2 linked regions of the Duganella dendranthematis genome follow. The protein of the gene in region 1 interacts with the protein of each later gene in a pairwise test. Links are inferred from orthologs where the notes say so. Each region holds a gene or a part of one and is shown in the gene's direction. Other genes may lie near its edges. The genes, in order: mtgA and HH213_RS16335.

The links.
Region 2: the proteins of mtgA (region 1) and HH213_RS16335 interact in binary tests that used the Escherichia coli proteins (3 or more experiments, as listed by UniProt). The link is inferred for Duganella dendranthematis from one-to-one orthologs.

The regions. Positions count from the first base shown.
Region 1 is NZ_CP051684.1:1,421,163-1,437,233, reverse strand. What follows is about bases 2,343-5,324. They hold mtgA (monofunctional biosynthetic peptidoglycan transglycosylase), read left to right. Parts: upstream 2,343-3,472; coding sequence 3,473-4,177; downstream 4,178-5,324. Other genes in these bases: HH213_RS06645 (ABC transporter permease), read left to right, coding at 5,315-5,324; corA (magnesium/cobalt transporter CorA), read left to right, coding at 4,227-5,192; aroE (shikimate dehydrogenase), read left to right, coding at 2,658-3,476; HH213_RS06665 (TonB family protein), read left to right, coding at 2,343-2,653. Outside these bases: HH213_RS06675 (ribonuclease catalytic domain-containing protein), read left to right, coding at 1-954; HH213_RS06670 (DUF6445 family protein), read left to right, coding at 955-1,668; more of HH213_RS06665, read left to right, coding at 1,766-2,342; more of HH213_RS06645, read left to right, coding at 5,325-7,045; HH213_RS06640 (ABC transporter ATP-binding protein), read left to right, coding at 7,056-8,381; HH213_RS06635 (DUF4351 domain-containing protein), read right to left, coding at 8,345-9,319; hemL (glutamate-1-semialdehyde 2,1-aminomutase), read right to left, coding at 9,374-10,660; thiD (bifunctional hydroxymethylpyrimidine kinase/phosphomethylpyrimidine kinase), read right to left, coding at 10,678-11,616; HH213_RS06620 (rubredoxin), read left to right, coding at 11,708-11,860; HH213_RS06615 (response regulator), read left to right, coding at 11,916-12,311; HH213_RS06610 (response regulator), read left to right, coding at 12,331-12,696; HH213_RS06605 (chemotaxis protein CheW), read left to right, coding at 12,698-13,213; HH213_RS06600 (methyl-accepting chemotaxis protein), read left to right, coding at 13,241-15,559; HH213_RS06595 (hybrid sensor histidine kinase/response regulator), read left to right, coding at 15,573-16,071. UniProt on the Escherichia coli protein: Peptidoglycan polymerase that catalyzes glycan chain elongation from lipid-linked precursors. May play a role in peptidoglycan assembly during cell division in collaboration with other cell division proteins.
Region 2 is NZ_CP051684.1:3,575,137-3,579,960, forward strand. The notes cover bases 1-3,000. They hold HH213_RS16335 (peptidoglycan D,D-transpeptidase FtsI family protein), read left to right. Parts: upstream 1-612; coding sequence 613-2,388; downstream 2,389-3,000. Other genes in these bases: rsmH (16S rRNA (cytosine(1402)-N(4))-methyltransferase RsmH), read left to right, coding at 1-344; ftsL (cell division protein FtsL), read left to right, coding at 341-616; HH213_RS16340 (UDP-N-acetylmuramoyl-L-alanyl-D-glutamate--2,6-diaminopimelate ligase), read left to right, coding at 2,385-3,000. Also shown: more of HH213_RS16340, read left to right, coding at 3,001-3,944; HH213_RS16345 (UDP-N-acetylmuramoyl-tripeptide--D-alanyl-D-alanine ligase), read left to right, coding at 3,944-4,824. UniProt on the Escherichia coli protein: Essential cell division protein that catalyzes cross-linking of the peptidoglycan cell wall at the division septum. Required for localization of FtsN.

The DNA.
Region 1 (16,071 bases):
GTCAACGAAGAAACCTTGGCTAGCGGAGAGGGCGACTATCCGCACAAGGAATCGCTGGGCCTGATCTGGCAGTGGGCGCAAGTGCTGGAAGCGGCGCGCATGGTCAAGCGCGAAGGCTTTGGCCTCAAGCCGGAACAGAACAACCGCGTCGATTACAACTTCTATGTCGAGGACGACGTGGTCAGCGTCACCCGCCGCAAGCGCGGCGCGCCGCTGGACAAGATCGTCGCCGAACTGATGATCTTCGCCAACAGCACCTGGGGCAAGCTGATGCATGACAATGGCGTGCCGGGCATTTACCGCAGCCAGGGCCGTGGCGTCGGCGGCTGGAACGCCAAGATGCAGGTGCGCATGCTGACCCACGCCGCGCCGCACGAAGGCCTGGGCGTGGACCAATATGCGTGGAGCACCTCGCCGCTGCGCCGGTATACCGACCTGGTCAACCAGTGGCAGATCCTGGCCTGCGCCGAGAAGGGCGTGATGGCGCCGCTGGTGGCGCACTTCAAGCACAAGGATGCGGAGCTGTTCGCCATCGTGTCGCAGTTTGACGCGGCGTACGGCGCCTATGCGGATCACCAGGCCAATATGGAGCGCTACTGGTGCTTGCGCTGGCTGGGCCAGGAGAATGCGCGTCAGGTGGAGGCGGTGGTGCTGAAGGACGAAGTGCTGCGCCTGAGCGATATTCCGCTGATCATCCGCCTGCCGGGCATGCCGTCGGTGGCGCGCGGTGCGCAGGTCAAGCTGGATATCCTGCGCTGGGACGAGGTCGACCTGACCATCGAAGCGCGTCTGCTGGAAATTCCGACCGATGTGGCCGCTACCGATGTCGACTTCGAGGACGACGAGGTGGACGACGCGCCGTCCGGCGATGCCGAAGTAGCGGACCAGACCGCTGCCGAGGAAAACACGGCCGAGGTCACTGCGGCGCCGGTCACCGACACGCCGGCGCCATAAATGTTCAATCCGCGCCCGGCGATCCGCGTCGTGCCCTTGCCCGACAAGGAACACCTGGTCATCGTCGACGACTTGCTGCTGGAACCGCACAAGATGGTCGAACTGGCCAGGCAGTCGCGCGCGGACTTTTCCGATGCCGACCATAATTATTTTCCCGGCCCGGAGCTGAACCTGCCGCCGGCGCTGGCGCAGGCTTTCGATCAGTTCATTATCGGCCATGTGCGCAAGCCGCTGGGCGCGCGCCGCACCAGCATGCTGGCCACGCGGCTGGCGCTGGCCACGCTGCAGCCGCCGCAACTGCAGAACCTGCAGCGGGTGTGTCACCGCGACACCGTGCCGCAGCCCGGCATGGAGGGAACCGGCGCCATGGTGCTGTATCTGTTTCACGACATCCGGCTGGGCGGCACTGGCTTCTTCCGACAGACCTGTTCCGACGCCGCCTTTACCGACATGGTGCTGCGTTCGCGCGGCATGGAGCGCGACGCCTTCACCGCGCTGACCGGCGCCGGTCCCGGCTACGCCGTGGCGAGCGACCGCTATTTCGAGAAGGTCTATACGGCGCAGCCGGCATGGAACCGGGCCATCTTCTATCCGGGCACGGTGCTGCACAGCGCCGATATCCATTCTCCCGAGCTGCTGGTGGACGATGTGCAGACCGGCCGGCTGACGGTCAACGCCTTCTTCAACCTGCGCCGCAACGCCGCCGGCGCATGAAAGCCCAGGCCGTTCGGACCGGCTCGCCAAATCGAGTAAAATCAGCGGGTAAAATCAGCGTTCCGCCTTGTTCCGACGTCTATTGAAGCCTGCCCGCGTGAAGTCTTTTAAAGAAAATCGCTTGCTGTACCTCGCCATCGGCCTGTCGCTGGTGGCGCACGCCGTGTTGCTGGCCGTGCGGTTCATCGCGCCGTTGCCGGCGCCGGCATTGGCCGCCGATCCCGGGCTGGAAGTCATCCTCGTCAACGCCAAGCACAACAAGGCGCCGCTGAAGGCCGACGCCGTCGCCCAGGCCGATCTGGAAGGCGGTGGCGCGGCCAACCAGGGCCGCTCCAAGTCGCCGATGCCGGACATGCGCAAGACCGAAATGGGCGACAGCGTCAAAGCCAACAAGCGCCGCATCGCCGAGCTGGAAGAGCGCCAGAAACAGCTGATGACCCAGGTGCGCTCGCCGTCGCCAGTCACCGCGCCGCCGGTCACCGAACAACTCAAGCCGGACCCGACGCCCACCGGCGCCGACCTGCTGGAATCGAGCAAGGCCATCGCCCGCCGCGTGGCGGAAATCAGCGAGACCATCGAGGACCAGAACAAACGGCCGAACCGCACGCAGATCACGCCGAGCACGCGTGGCGTCGGTTACGCGATTTATTACAAGACCATGCAGAAGCGCATCGAGGACATCGGCACGCTGAACTTCCCGAACGTGAACGGGCGCAAACTGTATGGCCAGCTGACGCTGTCGATCCCGGTATTCCAGGACGGCACCATCTATGAGAAAGAGGGCGGCATCAAGGTCGAGCGCAGTTCCGGCAATGCGGCGCTGGACGAGGCGGCCATGCGCATCGTGCGCCGCTCGGCGCCGTTCGGCAAATTTCCGCCCAATATGCTGTCCAGAGACAAGGATGATTTGTGGGTGATCATCACCACCTTCAAATTCACCCGCGAAGAGAAATTACAAGCCGACCTGAGCGGCGGAGGAAGATAAGAACATGGACCGCTACTGCGTCTTCGGCAACCCGATCGCCCACAGTAAATCGCCGGAAATTCACGCCGCCTACGCGGCGCAGACCGGCCACGACATCCAATACGAACGCCGTCTGGCGCCGCTGGACGGCTTTGCCGATGCGGTGCGCGCCTTTATTGCCGAAGGCGGCAAGGGCGCCAACGTGACGGTGCCGTTCAAACTGGAAGCGGTCAAGCTGGCGCAGGCGCTGACCATCCGCGCGCGCGCGGCCGGCGCGGTCAACACGCTGGTGTTCAGCGACGAAGGCATCATCGGCGACAACACCGATGGCGCCGGGCTGGTGGCGGACATTGTCAACAACGCCGGCGTGCGCATCACCGGCAAGCGCGTGCTGCTGCTCGGCGCGGGTGGCGCGGTGCGCGGCGTGGTACTGCCGATCCTGGAGCATCGTCCCGCCAAATTGGTGATCGCCAACCGCACCGTGGCCAAGGCCGAAGAACTGGTCGAACAGTTTGCCGCGCTGGGTGGCGAGGGCGTGGTGTCGGCATGCGGTTTTGCCGATATCGACGGCGCGTACGACATCATCATCAACGGCACGGCGGCCAGCCTGAGCGCGGAAGTGCCGCCCGTGTCGCCGTCGGTCTTTGCGCCGGGATGTTTGGCTTTGGACATGATGTACGGAGCCTCGCCCACTGTATTTTTGCAGTTCGCAGCCCGGCATGGCGCACAGTTGCGCGATGGTCTGGGCATGCTGGTCGAGCAGGCTGCCGAAGCCTTCCACCTGTGGCGCGGCGTGCAGCCGGCCACGGCAGATGTATTGCAGAAGCTGCGTGACCAGCTATGAGTAAATCGTCCGGTAAATGGCGCTGGGTGAAGTGGCTGTTCATCGTCCCGATCCTGCTGTTCGTGGCGGTGCAGCTGTACTTCCTGCTGCAGATCTGGTGGTGGGTTGGCCACAATCCGGGCATGACCAGCTTTATGCGCGAGCAGCAGTCGGCGCTGCGCGAGAAGAATCCCAACGCCAACATCCAGCAGCAGTGGGTGCCGTACAACCGCATCTCCAACAACCTCAAGCGCGCCATCATCGCCTCCGAGGACGCCAACTTCTCCGACCATGACGGCGTCGACTGGGACGCGCTGCAAAAGGCCTACGAGAAGAACAACAAGAAGCACAAGGTGGTTTCGGGCGGCTCGACCATTACCCAGCAGCTGGCCAAGAACCTGTTCCTGTCCGGTTCGCGCAGCTACGTGCGCAAGGGCCAGGAGCTGATCATCACCTTCATGCTGGAAACGCTGATGGACAAGGAGCGCATTTTCGAGATCTACCTGAACGTGGTGGAGTTCGGCAACGGCACCTTTGGCGCCGAGGCGGCGGCGCGGCATTACTACGGCGTCAGCGCGGCCAACCTGAGCGCGCCGCAGGCGGCCAAACTGGCGGTGCTGCTGCCTAATCCGCGCTATTTCGACAAACACCGCGACTCCAATTACCTGGCGCGCCGCACCGGCGTGATTTTGCGCCGCATGGGCTCAGCGGACCTACCTTAAACCAGGCTTTGCGGGTACACTTGCGCTGTTTCCAAAGGCGCGTTTATCCATGATTAATGTTTTCGTTCTCCAGAATGGCCGGCTCAACCAGGTGCCCATCGACAGTCGCGCCGACCTGGAACAGGTCGAGCCGGTCTGGGTGGACCTGACCGACCCGACGGATGACGAACGCGCCTGGGTCCGCACCATCTACGGCGTGATCTTGCCGGGTGAGGACGAGGTCAAGGACATCGAAGCGTCGGCCCGTTATTACGAAGCGGAAAACGGCGACCTGCACCTGCGCACCGACTTCCTGCTGGAAGAAGAGGACGGCCCGTCGCGCATCGTGACGGTGGCGTTTATCCTGGCGCGCAAGATTCTGTTCTCGGTGCATACCGACGATTTGCCAGTGTTCCGCCTGGTGCGCATGCGCGCCCGTTCGCGTCCGGGGTCGATCGCCGACTACATGGACGTGCTGCTGGACCTGTACGCCACCGACGCCGAATATTCGGCCGATGCGCTGGAAGGTATCTACCAGCAGCTGGAAGAGGTTAGCGGCCGCGTGCTGCAGGAAACCTTCACCGACCAGGACGCGGCCGCCGCGCTGAACGCCATCGCCCACGAGGAAGACTTGAACGGCCGCATCCGCCGCAACATGATGGACACGCGACGCGCGGTCAGCTTCCTGATGCGCGGCCGGCTGCTCAATTCCGAGCAGTTTGAAGAAGCGCGCCAGATTTTGCGCGACATCGAATCGCTGGACGGCCACACCTCCTTCCTGTTCGACAAGATCAACTTCCTGATGGACGCCACGGTCGGTTTCATCAACATTAACCAGAACAAGATCATCAAGATCTTCTCGGTGGCCAGCGTGGCCTTCCTGCCGCCGACCCTGATCGCCTCGATCTACGGCATGAACTTCAAATGGCTGCCGGAACTGGAGTGGCAGCTCGGCTACCCGTTCGCCATCGTCCTGATGGTGACCAGCGCGATTGCACCGTTCCTGTACTTCCGCCATCGCGGCTGGTTGAAATAACTTAACTTTCAAGATCGTAATATAGTTGCCGGATTAATCTATTAGAATGGCGGGCGGCGCATTGCGCTCCCTCCTTCCTTTGCTCCTCGCGGCCCCTTCAGCCGCCCAGAGAAAGTAATAATATGAACAAGAAACGGCAATTTTTCCCCCGCCAGGTGGTGGAAGCCGGCGGTAATCGCTGGGACTGGGCGCTGCTGCCTATCGTATTGGCGGTCTTCGTGCTGATGGCTTATGGTAGCCAGCAGATGGCGCGTCCGTATGAACTCGGCCAGGCCTTGCCGATGTCGCTCGACCCGATCAATCTGCCGTACTACGTGCTGCGCACCACGCTGCGCATGTTCATCGCGCTCGGCGCGTCGGTGATTTTCAGCTGCGTGTTTGCCGCGCTGACCACCAAGTACCGCACCGCTGAAAAAATCATGGTGCCGATGCTCGACATCCTGCAATCGATTCCGATTCTGGGCTTCCTGTCGATTACCGTCACGGCCTTCATCGCGCTATTTCCCGGCAACCTGCTGGGCGTGGAATGCGCCGCCGTGTTTGCGATCTTCACGTCGCAGGCGTGGAATATGGCTTTCTCGGCCTACCAGGGCTTTCGCACCGTGCCGGCCGAATTGTCAGAAGCGGCGCAGGTGTTCCAGCTGTCGGGCTGGCAGCGCTTCTGGCGCCTGGAACTGCCGTATGCCATGCCTGGCCTGCTGTGGAATATGATGATGTCGATGTCCGGCGGCTGGTTCTTCGTGGTGGCGTCGGAAGCGATCGTGGTCTCCAACCAGACCATCAAGCTGCCCGGCATGGGTTCCTATATCGCGCTGGCGATCGAGCAAAGTAATCTGGGCGCGATCGGCTGGGCCATCTTCGCCATGCTGATCGCGGTGCTGGCGTATGACCAGCTGTTCTTCCGCCCATTGCTGGCGTGGGCCGACAAATTCCGTTTCGAGGAAACCGGCGGCGATACCGCGCAGTCCTCGTGGCTGCTCACCTGGCTGCGCCGCACCGAACGCACGCAGCAACTGGTGGAATGGTTTGGCCACCAGCTGTCGCGCTCCATCGCCGTGTTCCGCCTGTCGCACGACGGCACCTCGATCCGCGCGCGCAAGGATAAACCGTCGCTGGTGCCGCAGCGCGTGTGGGATGCGGTGATCGCGGCGGTGGTGTTTTACGCGCTATGGAGCCTGGTGCACTTCATTCGCACCGAAGTCGGTTGGGGGGAAGTGGGGCATGTGCTGATGCTGGGCGTGTACACCATGATCCGCGTGGTGGTGCTGCTGGCGCTGGCGGCCATCGTCTGGGTGCCGGTAGGGATCTGGATCGGCATGAATCCGCGTTGGGCATCGCGCACGCAGGCGGTGGCGCAGTTTCTGGCGGCGTTTCCGGCCAACCTGGTGTTCCCGGTGGCGGTAATTATCATCGTGCGCTATCACCTCAATCCAGACATCTGGCTGTCGCCGCTGATGATCCTCGGTACCCAGTGGTACCTGCTATTTAACGTGATCGCCGGCGCGTCGACCATTCCGACCGAATTGCGTCACGCCGCCAAGAACTTCGGTTTGACCGGCTGGCTGAAATGGCGCCGCTACCTGTTGCCGGCCATCTTCCCCAGCTTTGTGACGGGGGCGATTACCGCGTCGGGCGGCTCGTGGAATGCCGCCATCGTCTCGGAGCTGGTGAGCTGGGGTCCGACCACCTTGAAGGCGCACGGCATCGGCAGCTACATCGCCGAGATGACCGCCACCGGCGACTTCCCGCGCATCGCGCTGGGCATCGGCATCATGTGTATTTTCGTGATGGGCTTTAACCACTTCGTGTGGCGCCGTTTGTACACCCTGGCCGAAAGCCGGCTGCATTTCTAGGAACAGAATCATGAGCACTCCTATCGTTGAACTGAAAGCCGTCGGCAAACACTTCCGCGGCGCCGACGGCTCCGCGCGCTCGGTGCTGGAAGGTGTTGAATTTACGCTGCGCGAAGGCGAAATCGTTGCACTGCTGGGCCAATCCGGTTCCGGCAAATCGACCATGCTGCGCATCATGGCGGGCCTGATCCAGGCCGACGAGGGCCAGGTACTGTATCGCGGCATGCCCTTGTACGGCACGGCGCGCGGCATCCGCATGGTGTTCCAGTCGTTTGCACTATTCCCATGGTTGACGGTGCAGAAGAATGTGGAACTGGGCCTGGAAGCGCAGGGCATGCCGCCGGAAGAACGTGCGCGCCGCGCCGAGAAGGTGATCGACCTGATTGGTCTGTCCGGCTTTGAAGGCGCGTTGCCGCGCGAGCTGTCGGGCGGCATGCGCCAGCGGGTCGGCATCGCCCGCGCGCTGGTGATGGAGCCGGAAGTGCTGCTGATGGACGAGGCGTTTTCGGCGCTGGACGTGCTGACCGGCGAGCGCCTGCGCGAAGAGATTCTGGAGTTGTGGCAGTCGGGCCAGATTCCGACCAAGGCGATTCTGGTGGTGTCGCACAATATCGAGGAAGCCGTGATGATGGCCGACCGGGTGCTGATCTTCGCCAGCGATCCGGGACGTATTCGCGCCGAGCTGCCGATCTCCTTGCCGCAGCCACGCAAGGCGGAAAGCGCCGAGGTGCGCCATCTGATCGACAAGGTGTATGAATTGATGACGGCCAGCGCCGGGCGTCGCGGCGGTGGTGGTAGTGGCTTGATCAGCGAGCGGGAAGTCAAGCTGCAACTGGGCGACCGTCTGCCGCAGGCCGGCATCGCGCACATGGAAGGGATACTGGAGTCGCTGGCCGAAGAGCCGTTCCACGGCCGCGCCGATTTGCCGAAGATCGCCGAAGAGACCGAGCTGACTGACGCGGAATTGCTGGAAGTGCTGAATGCCTTGATTCTGCTGGGCTTCACTTACCTGACCAATGGCGACATCCTGATGACAGAGCTGGGCGGACGTTATGTGGCGGCGAACAACACCGAGCGCCAGGAGATATTCGGCAAGCAGTTGCTGGAGCATGTGCCGCTGATCGCCTACATCTGCCACGGCCTGCAACAGGATAAATCGGGCGACCTGCCGGAAGACCTGTTCCTCAAGCTGCTGCGCTTTACGCTGAGCGAAGAAGAAGCCGAACGCGCGCTGCGGGTGGCAATCGAGTGGGGCCGTTACGGCGATCTGTTCGAGTACAACTTCAACACCGGCGTGATTCAGCGTCCGGAAGAAGATGATCCTGCTGCCGACTGAGTCCTGAAGACTTGCGTCAGTGATGTCGCATCCAGCACGGCATCGCTCCAGGCGGTGAGTTGCGCCAGACTGGCTTTCGCAAGTTTCTTCTGGGTTGTTTTCGACACAGGGCCGAAGCGCCGCGTGAGCTGCCGCTCCAATATGGCGGCGGCGCCTTTCTGCATGCCTTCGTCGATAAACATTTCTTCCAGCGGAGTGATCCATTTCATCGGGTCTGTCATTTTGCGCTCCTTTTTCAACTGGGCCGCAGCTTGCCAAAAGTGTTTCTGCTGAGTTTCAGGCAACGCCATCATCCAGTTAATCACTTTGAACAAGATGATTATGCGCGCTTTGCTCCAGCGGTGTTGGTACAGTAGCTTGGTCAGATGCCACTTGGCGGCATACAGCTGATCCGGGTCGTGATGCGCCTGCTGCGTGCGCAGATGGGCCAGCGTCACCAGGGCAAACGGATTTTGCGAGGACTCCAGATCCTCACGGGACGCATAGTCCAGCAGCTTGGCGGTAGCGAAAGAAATCCCCATTTTGGTGCCCAGCAGCTGGTTGTGGAAGGCATTGGGCCGCCAGTCGGGATCGTCATCTGCCAGCAACACCAGGCTGGCAACCGGCTGCTTGTATTGCTGAAAAATCCTGTAGTTGTAATCGAGCACACGCCGGGCCAGCGATGTATCGCGCTGCGTCTGAATCTCAACGTGAACCAGCACCCATTGCACGCGGCCGTCGCGCAGCGATAATTCCACCAGCTTGTCAGCCACCATGGCGTCGGGAGCATCGCCCAACATGATCCCAGCCAGCTCCTTATCGCGGAAGCGCGGGCGTTTTGACCAGTCTATTTGAACGCAGAGCTCGCCAAAAAAGAAAACCATGAAAGCCCGAAAAGCATGGGTGAGGGCAGCTTTCCAAGGCAGGTCGTAGCGGGCGGGAGGCGTGGTGGCGGGCATGCAGCCAGTCTACGACCAAGCTGCTGGTGCCCGCATTGAGGTACTACAAGTGAATTACAGCGTGGCGAACACGCGGCGGGCGGCGGCGATGGTCTCGTCGATCACGTCGTCGCTGTGCTGCGCCGAGACGAAGCCCGCTTCAAACGCCGCCGGCGCGAAGTACACGCCTTCGTCCAGCATCTTGTGGAAGAAGACGTTGAAGCGCTCGCGGTTACCGGCCATCATTTCGGCGTAGTTGTTCGGCGGCGTCTCGCTGAAATACAGGCCGAACATGCCGCCCACCGCATCGGCGCAGAACGGAATGCCGGCTTCCTTCGCCGCCGCCGTCAGGCCATCGGCCAGACGCTTGGCGGTGGCGCCCAATTTGTCGTAGAAGCCTGGCTGCTGGATCAGCTTGAGCGTGGTCATGCCCGCCGCCACCGCCACCGGATTGCCCGACAGCGTGCCGGCCTGGTACACGGCGCCAACCGGCGACATATTGCTCATCAATTTCGCGCTGCCGCCAAACGCCGCGACCGGCAAACCGCCGCCGATCACTTTGCCCAACGCCGTCAGATCCGGCTCGATGCCGTACAGTTCCTGCGCGCCGCCCAGCGCCACGCGGAAGCCGCACATCACTTCATCGAAGATCAGCAGCGCGCCATGTTTTGTGCACAGCGCGCGCAGCGCTTGCAGGAAGGCTTCCGACGCCTTGATAAGGTTCATATTGCCGGCCACTGGTTCGACGATCACGCAGGCGATTTCGTCGCCGAAGTTGGCGAACGCCTCTTCGATCTGCGTCACGTCGTTATAGTCCAGCACCAGCGTGTGCTTGACGAAGTCCTCCGGCACGCCGGCCGACGTCGGATTGCCGAAGGTGAGCAGGCCGCTGCCCGCTTTCACCAACAGCGAATCGGCGTGGCCGTGGTAGCAGCCTTCGAACTTGACGATCTTGTCGCGGCCCGTGGCGCCGCGCGCCAGGCGCAGCGCGCTCATGGTCGCTTCGGTGCCCGACGACACCAGACGCACCTGCTCCAGCGACGGCACCAGGCGCACCAGTTCCTCCGCCATTTCCACTTCGCCTTCGGTCGGCGCGCCGAACGACAGGCCGCGCGTGGCCGCTTCCTGCACCGCTTTCACCACCTCCGGATGCGCGTGGCCGACGATCGCCGGGCCCCACGAGCCGATGTAGTCGATATAACGCTTGCCGTCCGCGTCCCAGAAGTACGGGCCTTCGGCGCGGGTGATGAAGCGCGGCGTGCCGCCCACCGAACGGAAGGCGCGCACCGGCGAGTTGACGCCGCCCGGCGTGGTTTTCTGGGCGCGCTCGAACAGCTGGTCGTTCTTGGAAATCGTGGTCATGATGGCATCTTTCTCTACTACTGCATGTCCGCTGCGGACTGTAAATGGAAAAAACGGTTCGGCACGAACTTGCCCATGCCGTAGCGCTGCGCATGCGCCAGCGCGCCGACAGTGTACTCCTGCGCCGCCGCCACTGCTTCCGGCACGTCGGCGCCGCGCGCCATGAAGGCCGTCAGCGCGGCCGACAGCGTGCCGCCGGCGCCGATGAATGGCCCGGTCAGGTGCTGCCAGGCGTCGTGACTGATGACGCCATCGGCGCCGAACAGGGTATTGGCCAGCGTGTTTGGGCCGCCGTTTTCGCCCGGCGCGCCGGACGGGGTGCCGGTCACCAGCACGAATTCGCAGCCCAGGGCCAGCAGGTGCTCGACGTCCGATTCCAGCGTGTCTTCAACCATGACGGCGTCGGCGTCGGCGTCGGAATCAGCATCCGCATCGGCGCCGGATGCGGCGGCTTCGCCAGACTCGCCGGGTTCACCGACATCGCCGGACTCGCGCCAGGTTTCGGCCAGCCGGCCCAGTTCCACCTGCGACAGCATCAGCAGCGTGGCCTGCGGCACCAGCAACTGGCGGATCGCGGTCAGCAGCTCTTCGGCGTCGTCGTCGGGCAGCGCCGGCAGGCGGGAACTGAAGGGATCGAGGATCAGCGGCGCGTCCGGGTAGTCGGACAGGATCTCGGCGATCGCCGCCACCTGTTCCAGGTTGGTGATGGCGCCGACCTTGAAGGCGGCCATGGTCATGTCCTCCAGCAGCACGCGGGCCTGGTCGGCCACCCAATCGGGGTCGATGTCCTGCAGGTCTTCGACGCGGGCGCTGTCGCCGATCAGCAACGCGGTGGTCACCGCCAGTCCGGTGCAGGAGAGGGCGGAGAAAGCTGCCAGGTCGGCCTGGACACCCATGGCGCCGGCCGGATCGGCGGCGCCAAAGCTGAGAATAAGGGGAGAAGTTTGGTTTTGCACGGCGGGTAGATTAAGATACCTAATTCAGCATTTTACTTGAGGGTGGCAAAAAGTGAGTAGCAACGAAACAACGCAGGAATTCCAGACCTGGATGTGTCTCATCTGCGGCTGGATCTACGACGAAGCCGCCGGCCTGCCGGACGAAGGTATCGCCCCCGGCACCCGCTGGGCCGACGTGCCGATGAACTGGAGCTGCCCGGAATGCGGCGCCCGCAAGGACGATTTCGAGATGGTCGCCATCTGAATCCCGGGCAGCGTCGCCCTATGCTATGGTGTAGTCTCATCTTAGCGAATCTATTATGACCTCTACGCCCCTGAAAATCATGGTGATCGACGATAGCAGCACGATTCGTCGCTCCGCCGAGATCTTCCTGAGCCAGGCCGGCTACCAGGTGGTGCTGGCCGAAGACGGCTTCGACGCGCTGGCCAAGATCAACGACCATCACCCGGCGCTGGTGTTCTGCGACATCCTGATGCCACGGCTGGACGGCTACCAGACCTGCGCGCTGATTAAAAAAAGTGCGAAATTCCATGCCACGCCGGTGCTGATGCTGTCCTCCAAGGACGGCCTGTTCGACCGCGCGCGCGGCGCCATGGTCGGCGCGGTGGCCTATCTGACCAAACCTTTTACCAAGGACAGCCTGCTGACCGCCGTGCGCGAGCACACCGGCGGCGCTGTCGCTACACCAGAATAAGAAAGCCGCAGGGGGAAATATGGCCATACAACGTATTTTGATCGTCGACGATTCGCCCACGGAGCGTTACTACCTGAGCGATATCCTCTCCAAAAAGGGATACACCGTGACGGTGGCCGAAAGCGGCGAGGAAGCACTGGTCAAGATCAAGGCCGACAAGCCGGAACTGATTCTGATGGACGTGGTGATGCCGGGCGCGAACGGCTTCCAAGTCACGCGCTCGATCGCCCGCGATCCGGAGCTGAAGGATGTGCCGATCATTATCTGCTCCAGCAAGAGCCAGGAGACGGACCGCATCTGGGCATTGCGCCAGGGCGCGCGCGACTACCTGGTCAAGCCGGTCGATCCGGCCGAGCTGCTGGACAAGATCGCGGCGCTGAGCTGAGATGGACAGCCAGGCTCCGACCGAACGCCGCAGCCGCTTGCGCCAGTACCAGGTGCAGCTGCTGGAGCGCATGCAGGCCGCCAAGAGCGGCGCGGCGGTCGGCGGACGTGAGCTGGGCGTGCTGCTGGGCGGGCGTCCGTGCCTGCTGGACCTGACGCAGATCAGCGAGATCGTGCCGCTGCAAGCCGCCACGCCGGTGCCGCTGACGCAGGAGTGGTATCTGGGCCTGACCAATATTCGCGGCCACCTGACCGGCGTGATCGACCTGGCGCGCTATCAGGGCCTGGCCGCCGGCGACAGCGCGCCGTCCGAGCGTCGCCTGATTACCTTCGCGCCGGGCCTGGGCTTCAACTGCGCCTTGCAGGTGGAGCGCGTGCTGGGCCTGCGCAAGCTGGCCGAGATGACGCAGCAGGACGACAGCTCGCAGTTTCTCGACAGCGACGGCCAGCAGTGGACCCGCATCGATCTGGCGCTGCTGGTGCAGGAACCGCGTTTTGCACATGTAGGACTGATCTAGCAGGCAAACCCTAATCCGGAGAGGTGTATGGCTTTCAAGTTGGGCTTTTTGTCGCGCGGTAGCCGGAACGCCGCAGAGGATACAGCAGCACATTCAGAGTTTGGCGATTCGCAGTTTCTGCATACCGCCGGCACACCTGCGCCGGCCGCACCCAATACGTCCACCGCGGCGGCGGATGACGGCGACGCGCCGCTGCGCCTGCGCGATGCGCTGGGACGCCGCCGCACCTCCGCTATGCCGATCGAAGCCGCCCCCGACGTCAAGCTGCCGCTGATCGGCCACCTGCCGGCGCAGCGCCAACTGAGCATCCTGTCGACCGCGCTGGCGATCTGCCTCGGCGCGAGCGCCGTGTTCGTGGCGCTCAACACCATCCACAACGCCAACCGCTCGGCGCAAACCCAGGTCGCCAGCGATGCGCTGATGCACTCGCAGCGCATCGGCAAGGCTGCGCCGAATGCGGTGCAGGGCAGCGCGGAAGGCTTCCGCCAGCTGGAAGAAAGCCGCAAGGAACTCACCAACGACATCAACCTGATGACGCGCGGCGGCACATACCAGGGCCGCACCATCGGCGAGCCGCCGTCCGACATCGCCATTGTGGTGGCGGCCGCGCGCAAGCAATGGAACGCCACCGACCTCGCCGCCGGCACCATCCTGATGCTGAAGGCGGACCTCAGCGGCATGGACAAGACGCTGCAAAAACTGAACGATATGTCGCCCGACCTGCTGGTGCGCACCGAGGACATCATCGCGCTCAAATTGCAGCGCGGCGGCTCTGCGCGCGAGATCGCTGCACTGGGCAAGCTGACCATGCTGACCCAGCGCATGAGCCGCAGCGCCAGCGAATTCCTCACTGCCGGCGGCATCAGCTCCGAGACCGCCTTCCAGCTGGGACGCGACACCACGGTGTTCCGCAACACCGTCGATGGCTTCCTCAGCGGTAGCGCGCCGCTTGGACTGGCCGCCGTGCGCGAGCCGGACCTGCGCGCCAAGTTCACCGGCTTGCAGACGGATTTCGAGGAGTACCAGAAGCTGGTGGCGGCGGTGCTCAACAAGCTGGATAAATTCAGCGCCGCGCGCGCAGCCGAACAGCTGATCTTCAACGACAACGAAGCGCTGCGCCAGCGCTTGAGCGTGGTGCAGCAGGTGTACCGCGAGAGCCAGGATTCGCTCGGTCTGACCTTCTGGCTGATGGTGGTCGGCGGCATGCTGACGCTGGTCAGCGCCGCCGCCATCGGCCGCGTGCTGCTGATGGATTCGCACAACCGCACGCGCGGCGCGGAACGCCGCCGTCAGGAAGCCGACGCCATGCGCCAGCAGTCGCAGCGCCAGGAAGAAGAGGCCAAGGCCATGAACGACCAGAATCAGGCGGCCATTCTGCGCCTGATGAACGAGTTGCAGGAAGTGGCGGACGGCGACTTGACGGTGCAGGCCACGGTGTCCGAGGACATCACCGGCGCCATCGCCGATTCGGTCAACTACACGGTGGAAGAGCTGCGCGGCCTGGTGGGCCGGGTGACGGCGACGGCCGAGCAGGTGACCAAGGCATCGACCCACGCGCAGAGCATCTCCAGCGATTTGCTGGCGGCGTCGCAGCAGCAGTCGCGCGAGATCCAGGATGCGTCGTCGACGGTGGTGAAGATGGCCAACGAGATTACCGACGTGTCGCGTTCCGCCAGCGAGTCGGCCGATGTGGCGCGGCAGTCGGTGGCGGCGGCGCAGCAGGGATCGACAGCGGTGGAAAACGCCATCAAGGGCATGCACGAGATCCGCGAACAGATTCAGGATACGTCCAAGCGCATCAAGCGGCTGGGCGAATCGTCGCAGGAGATTGGCGAGATCACCGAGCTGATTTCCGACATTACCGAACAGACCAACGTGCTGGCGCTGAACGCCGCCATCCAGGCCGCATCGGCCGGCGAGGCGGGACGTGGCTTCTCGGTGGTGGCGGAGGAAGTGCAGCGGCTGGCGGAACGTTCGGCCGGCGCGGCCAAGCAGATCGGCGCGCTGGTGCGGACGATTCAGACCGACACCCACGACGCGGTGGCGGCGATGGAAAAGTCGACCCAGGGCGTGGTGGAAGGCGCGCGCCTGTCCGATGCGGCCGGCGCGGCGCTGCACGATATCTCGCAGGTGTCCAACCGCCTGGCGGAGCTGATCTCCGGGATTTCGCAGGCCACCGGCCAGCAGGCGACATCGGCGTCCGGCGTGGCGCACAATATCCAGCATATTCTGACGGTGACGCAGCAGACGCAGGACGGCACCCAGCAAACCGCGCAATCCATTCACAAGTTATCGGTGCTGGCGCAGGAGCTGAAGAACTCCGTGGCGCGCTTCCGCATCGCTTAAGGCTGAGACAAGCATGACCCATACTGATTTTTCGACCCCGCAGCAACCGCCCTTGGACACCGGCCCCCTATCGTGGGTGATGGTGGAAATCCGCGAGTCGCTGGCCCGTTCGCGCACCGCGCTGTTTGAGGCGGGCGGCCGGGAGCCGGAAGATCAGGCCACGCAGCTACAACACGCCAAGTCGCACCTGCATCAGGCGCACGGCGCGTTGCAGATGGTGGATCTGGATGGCGTCAGCCTGATGACCGAGGTGGCCGAGGCGGCGCTGGACCGCTTCAAGGCCGGCACGCTGAAGTGCAGCACCGACAACGCACAGGCGGTGGCGCAGCTGTATCAGGCGCTGGTGGAGTATCTGGAAGAACTGCTGGCGGGCGCGCCATCGCAACCGGCCAGGCTGTTCCCGTACTACCGTGCGGTGCAGGAGATGATCGGCGTGGAGCGCATCCATCCGGCGGATTTGTTCTTCCCCGATTTGTCGCAGCCGGTCGGTTTGCCACCGTCCGAGGCCGCTG
Region 2 (4,824 bases), 2.1 Mb from region 1 along the record:
CATTTCAAGCTATCCGGATTTTCATCAATAAAGAGCTTGAAGACCTTGAAGTCGGTCTGACCCAGGCCTACGCTAGTCTGGCGCCGGGTGCGATCATCGCCATCATCAGCTTCCACTCGCTGGAAGACCGCATGGTGAAGCGCTTCTTCGCCTCCAAGGCCAACGTCGAGCAGCCCGACCGCCGCCTGCCGATCCGCGCGGTGGACCTGCCGCAGCCGGAACTCAAGCTGCTGGCCAAGATCAAGCCGTCAGACGAGGAAGTCGACGCCAATCCGCGCGCCCGTTCGGCGGTGATGCGCGTGGCGCGCCGCCTGCCGATTCCTTCGGATGCGGAGGCTGCATGAGCGGTAAGATCAACCTGGTGTTGACGGCGTTGCTGGTCGCGTGCGGCCTGTCGCTGGTCAACGCGCAGTACCAGGCGCGTCACCTGTTCATCGAGCTGGAACGCGCGCAGACGCAGGCGCGCCAGCTGGACATCGAATGGGCCCAGTTCCAGCTGGACCAGTCGACGCTGGGCAAACACGCGCGGATTGAAGAAATCGCGCGCCGCGATCTGAACATGACGCAGCTGACCGCCGCGCGCACCCAATACCTGACGCCGGAGCCAGCAAAATGAGCCGCTCCAACAATGTGAACACCTCCCGCGTGGCCGCCTCCAAAGGCGTGGCCTTCTCCAAGAGCCCAGTGCTGGCAGTGCGTCTGCCGACCTGGCGTTCGCGCGTGGTGCTGTTCGTATTGTTCGCCGCCTTCGTGGCGCTGGGCGTGCGCGCATTGTGGTTGCAGGGCGTGTCGACCCAGTTCCTGCAAAAGCAGGGCGCCAGCCGCTATATGCACACGCTGGAACTGCCGGCGACGCGCGGCAAGATCACTGACCGCGACGGCCAGGTGCTGGCGTCGTCGGTGCCGGTCAAGGCCATCTGGGCGATCCCGGAAGACGTGCAGGAAGCGCCGCCGGCCAAGCTGAAACAGCTGGCCAAGCTGCTCGACATGACCGACGCCGAGCTGCAGAAAAAACTCGACTCGGACCGCAGCTTCGTCTACCTGAAACGCCAGGTGGAGCAGGACGTGTCTGACCAGATCGCGAAGCTGGATATCGACGGCATCCAGACCCGCAAGGAATACAAGCGCTTCTACCCGCAGGGCGAAGTGACAACCCACGTGGTGGGCTTCACCAACGTTGAAGACCAGGGCCAGGAATCGATGGAACTGGCGCAGCAGAAAACCCTGCAAGGCATGACCGGTAGCCGTCGCGTGATCAAGGACCGCCTGGGCCACATCGTTGAAGATATCGAGTCGGTGCGCGAGCCGCACGACGGCAAGGACTTGACGCTGTCGATCGACAGCAAGATCCAGTACATCGCGTTCACGCAGGTGAAGGACGCGGTGGAGAAGTTCCACGCCAAGGCCGGTGCGGCCGTGGTGCTGGACGTGCACACCGGCGAAGTGCTGGCGCTGGCCAACTGGCCAACCTACAACCCGAACGACCGCTCCAAGCTGACCGGTGAACAGCTGCGCAACCGCGTGATGACCGACACCTTCGAGCCGGGATCGTCGCTGAAGCCTTTCACCGTGGGCCTGGCGCTGGACGAGAAACGCATCACGCCGCATACCATGTTCGACACCGGCGCCGGTTCGGCGCTGATCGGCGGCCATATCATTCACGATACGCACCCGCACTATCTGATCGACGTGCAGACCATCATCCAGAAGTCCTCCAACATCGGCACGTCGAAGATCGCGCTGGGCATGCCGGCACAGGATATGTGGGAGATGTTCACCAAGGTCGGTTTCGGCCAGCAGCCGAAGTGGGGCTTTCCCGGTGCGGTGGCGGGCCGCGTGCGTCCGTATAAATCGTGGCGCGTGGTCGAGCAAGCCAATATGAGCTTCGGCCAAGGTATCTCGGTGTCGCTGATCCAGCTGGCGCGCGCCTACATGATCTTCGCCCGCGATGGCGACATCATTCCGCTGTCGTTCCAGAAAGTGACCGAGGCGCCGCATGGCACGCCTGTGGTCAGCCCGAAGACCGCCGCTGAAATGCGCGAAATGCTGGAAATGGTCACGCAGCCAGGCGGCTCCGCCGTCAAGGCGCAAGTGCCGGGCTATCGCGTCGGCGGCAAGACCGGTACCGCGCAGAAGGTGCTCAACGGCCGCTACTCGCAATCCAAATATATTGGTAACTTCATCGGCATGGCGCCGATGTCGAATCCGCGCTTCATCATCGCCGTCATGATCGACGAACCGGGCGGTCCGGTGCACGTCGGCGGCGACGTCGCCGGTCCGGTGTTCTCGGCACTGGCGGCGCAGGCGCTGCGCGCCAAGAACGTGGCGCCGGACTCGGACCTGACCCATATCATCATTCCTGAATCTGCAGCACAGGGGAACATGTGACGACTTCTACTTTCGACCCTTTGGCTATTGCAGCCGCAATCCGCAAGCTGGCGCCAGGCGCGCAGTTGGCGTCGGATTCGCGTCGCATCAAGCTGGGCGATGTGTTCTTTGCCTATCCGGGCGACGCCGGCGATGGCCGCAGCTTTATCGACGGCGCCATCGAACAGGGCGCGGCGCTGATCGTGCTCGATCCGGCTGGCTTTGCGTGGAACGACAAGTGGAGCGTGCCTTACCTGACGGTCGAGGACCTGAAAAAGAACGCCGGCGTCATCGCGCACGCTTTCTATGCGCAGCCGGATGCCGGCATGTTCACCGTGGCCGTTACCGGCACCAACGGCAAGACCTCCAGCGCCGTGTGGCTGGGCCAGGCCCTGTCGCGCGGCGGCGAACCGGCTGCCGTCATTGGCACGCTGGGTGTGGGCGTGTTCCGTCCGCGCGGTGAAGTGGATTACGACGTCACCGGCTACACAACGCCGGACGCGGTGCTGCTGGCGCGTTCGCTGGCGGACCTGCGCGACAAAGGCGCGACCTCGCTGGCGATTGAAGCCTCGTCGATTGGCCTGGAACAGGGCCGCCTGTCGGGCATGCGCTTCGACGTGGCGCTGTTCACCAACTTGACGCGCGACCACCTGGACTACCACGGCACCATGGAAGCCTACGAGGCGGCCAAGCTCAAGCTCTTCCAGTGGCCTGGCCTGAAAACCGCCGTCGTCAATCTGGACGATCCAGCGGGTGTGCGCATCATCGATCACCTGAAAGCGCAGGCTGCGCCGCTGGCCGGCGAGATTCCATTGATCGGCTACACGCTGCACGACAGCACCGCGCGTCCGGACATCGACGGCGTGCTGATACTGCGCGCCAGCCAGCTGCGCGCAGGCCGCAGCGGCGGCACCGAATTCCATCTGGAGTGCGCGCTGGGCGTGGCGCAAGTGCGCACGCATCTGGTGGGCGGCTTCAATATCAGCAATGCGCTCGGCGTGATGGGCGCGATGCTGGCCAAAGGCCTGGGCCTGCGCGCCGCCATCGAAGCGGTGGAAGCACTGGAGCCGGCGCCGGGCCGCATGCAGCAAGTCGGCGGCCATGATGCACCGCTGATCGTCATCGACTACGCACACACGCCGGACGCGCTGGAGAAGACCCTGGCCGCGCTGCGTCCTGTGGCCACCGACCGCGGCGGCCAGCTGTGGTGCGTGTTCGGCTGCGGCGGCGACCGTGATCCGGGCAAGCGTCCGCAGATGGGCAAGCTGGCGCAGGCCGCCGACCACGTGCTGGTCACCAGCGACAATCCGCGCAGCGAAGATCCGCATTCGATCATCGAACAGATTTTGGCCGGCATGGACCAGAACAATCCGGCATCGACGGTGCAGGCGCTGGATGACCGCGCCGCCGCCATCCTGTCGGCAGTCAAGCATGCGGCCAAGCCGGATGTGATCCTGCTGGCCGGTAAAGGCCACGAGCCGTACCAGGAAATCAAAGGCAAGAAGCTGCCATTCTCCGACGCCGATCATGCGCAACTGGCGCTGTCGGCACGCTTAACCATGATGAGGACGAATTAATGCGTGCAGCACTCGCACAAATTCTGCCTTCCCTGACCGGCGCCCGCCTTGTGGGTGACGGCGAAGTTGTATTCAACGGCGTCTCCACCGACAGCCGTAGTGTCATCGCAGCCAATCTGTTCGTCGCGCTGCGCGGCGAAGTGTTCGACGCTCATAGCTTCCTGCCGCAGGCAGCGGAGAAGGGCGTCGCCGCCGTCATCGTCGAAGAACTGCCGGACGGCTTTACGCTGCCGGCCATCGTGGTGCCGAATACGCTGGTGGCGCTGGGCCAGATCGCCAACTACTGGCGCAAGCAGTTCAGCATGCCGGTCATCGGCGTCACCGGCAGCAATGGCAAGACCACGGTCAAGGAGATGATCTCCGCGATCCTGGCGGCAGCACACGGCGAAGAAGGCCGCCTGGCCACGCGCGGCAACCTGAATAACGAAATCGGCGTGCCACTGACGCTGTTCCGTATGGACGCCAGCCAGCATTCGGCCGTGATCGAGATGGGCATGAACCATCCGGGCGAAATCGGCCGCCTGGCCGCCATCGCCGGCGCCAACATTGCCATGGTCAACAACGCCCAGCGCGAACACCAGGAATTCATGCACACCGTGGAAGCAGTCGCGCGCGAAAACGGCGCCGTGCTGGCCGCGCTGCCGACCGACGGTGTCGCGGTATTCCCGCATGGCGACGAGTTCACGCCGGTGTGGGAAGAGCTGTCGGCCGGGCGTCGCATGCTGCGCTTCGGCTTGAGCAAGGAAGCGGAAGTCAGCTGCACTTTCCGCGCCAGCGATTTCGAAAGCGAGATGTTCATCACTATCTGCGAAAGCGAGGCCGATACGCAGCAGTTCTTCGTGCGCCTGCAAGCGGCCGGTGAGCACAACGTGCGCAATGC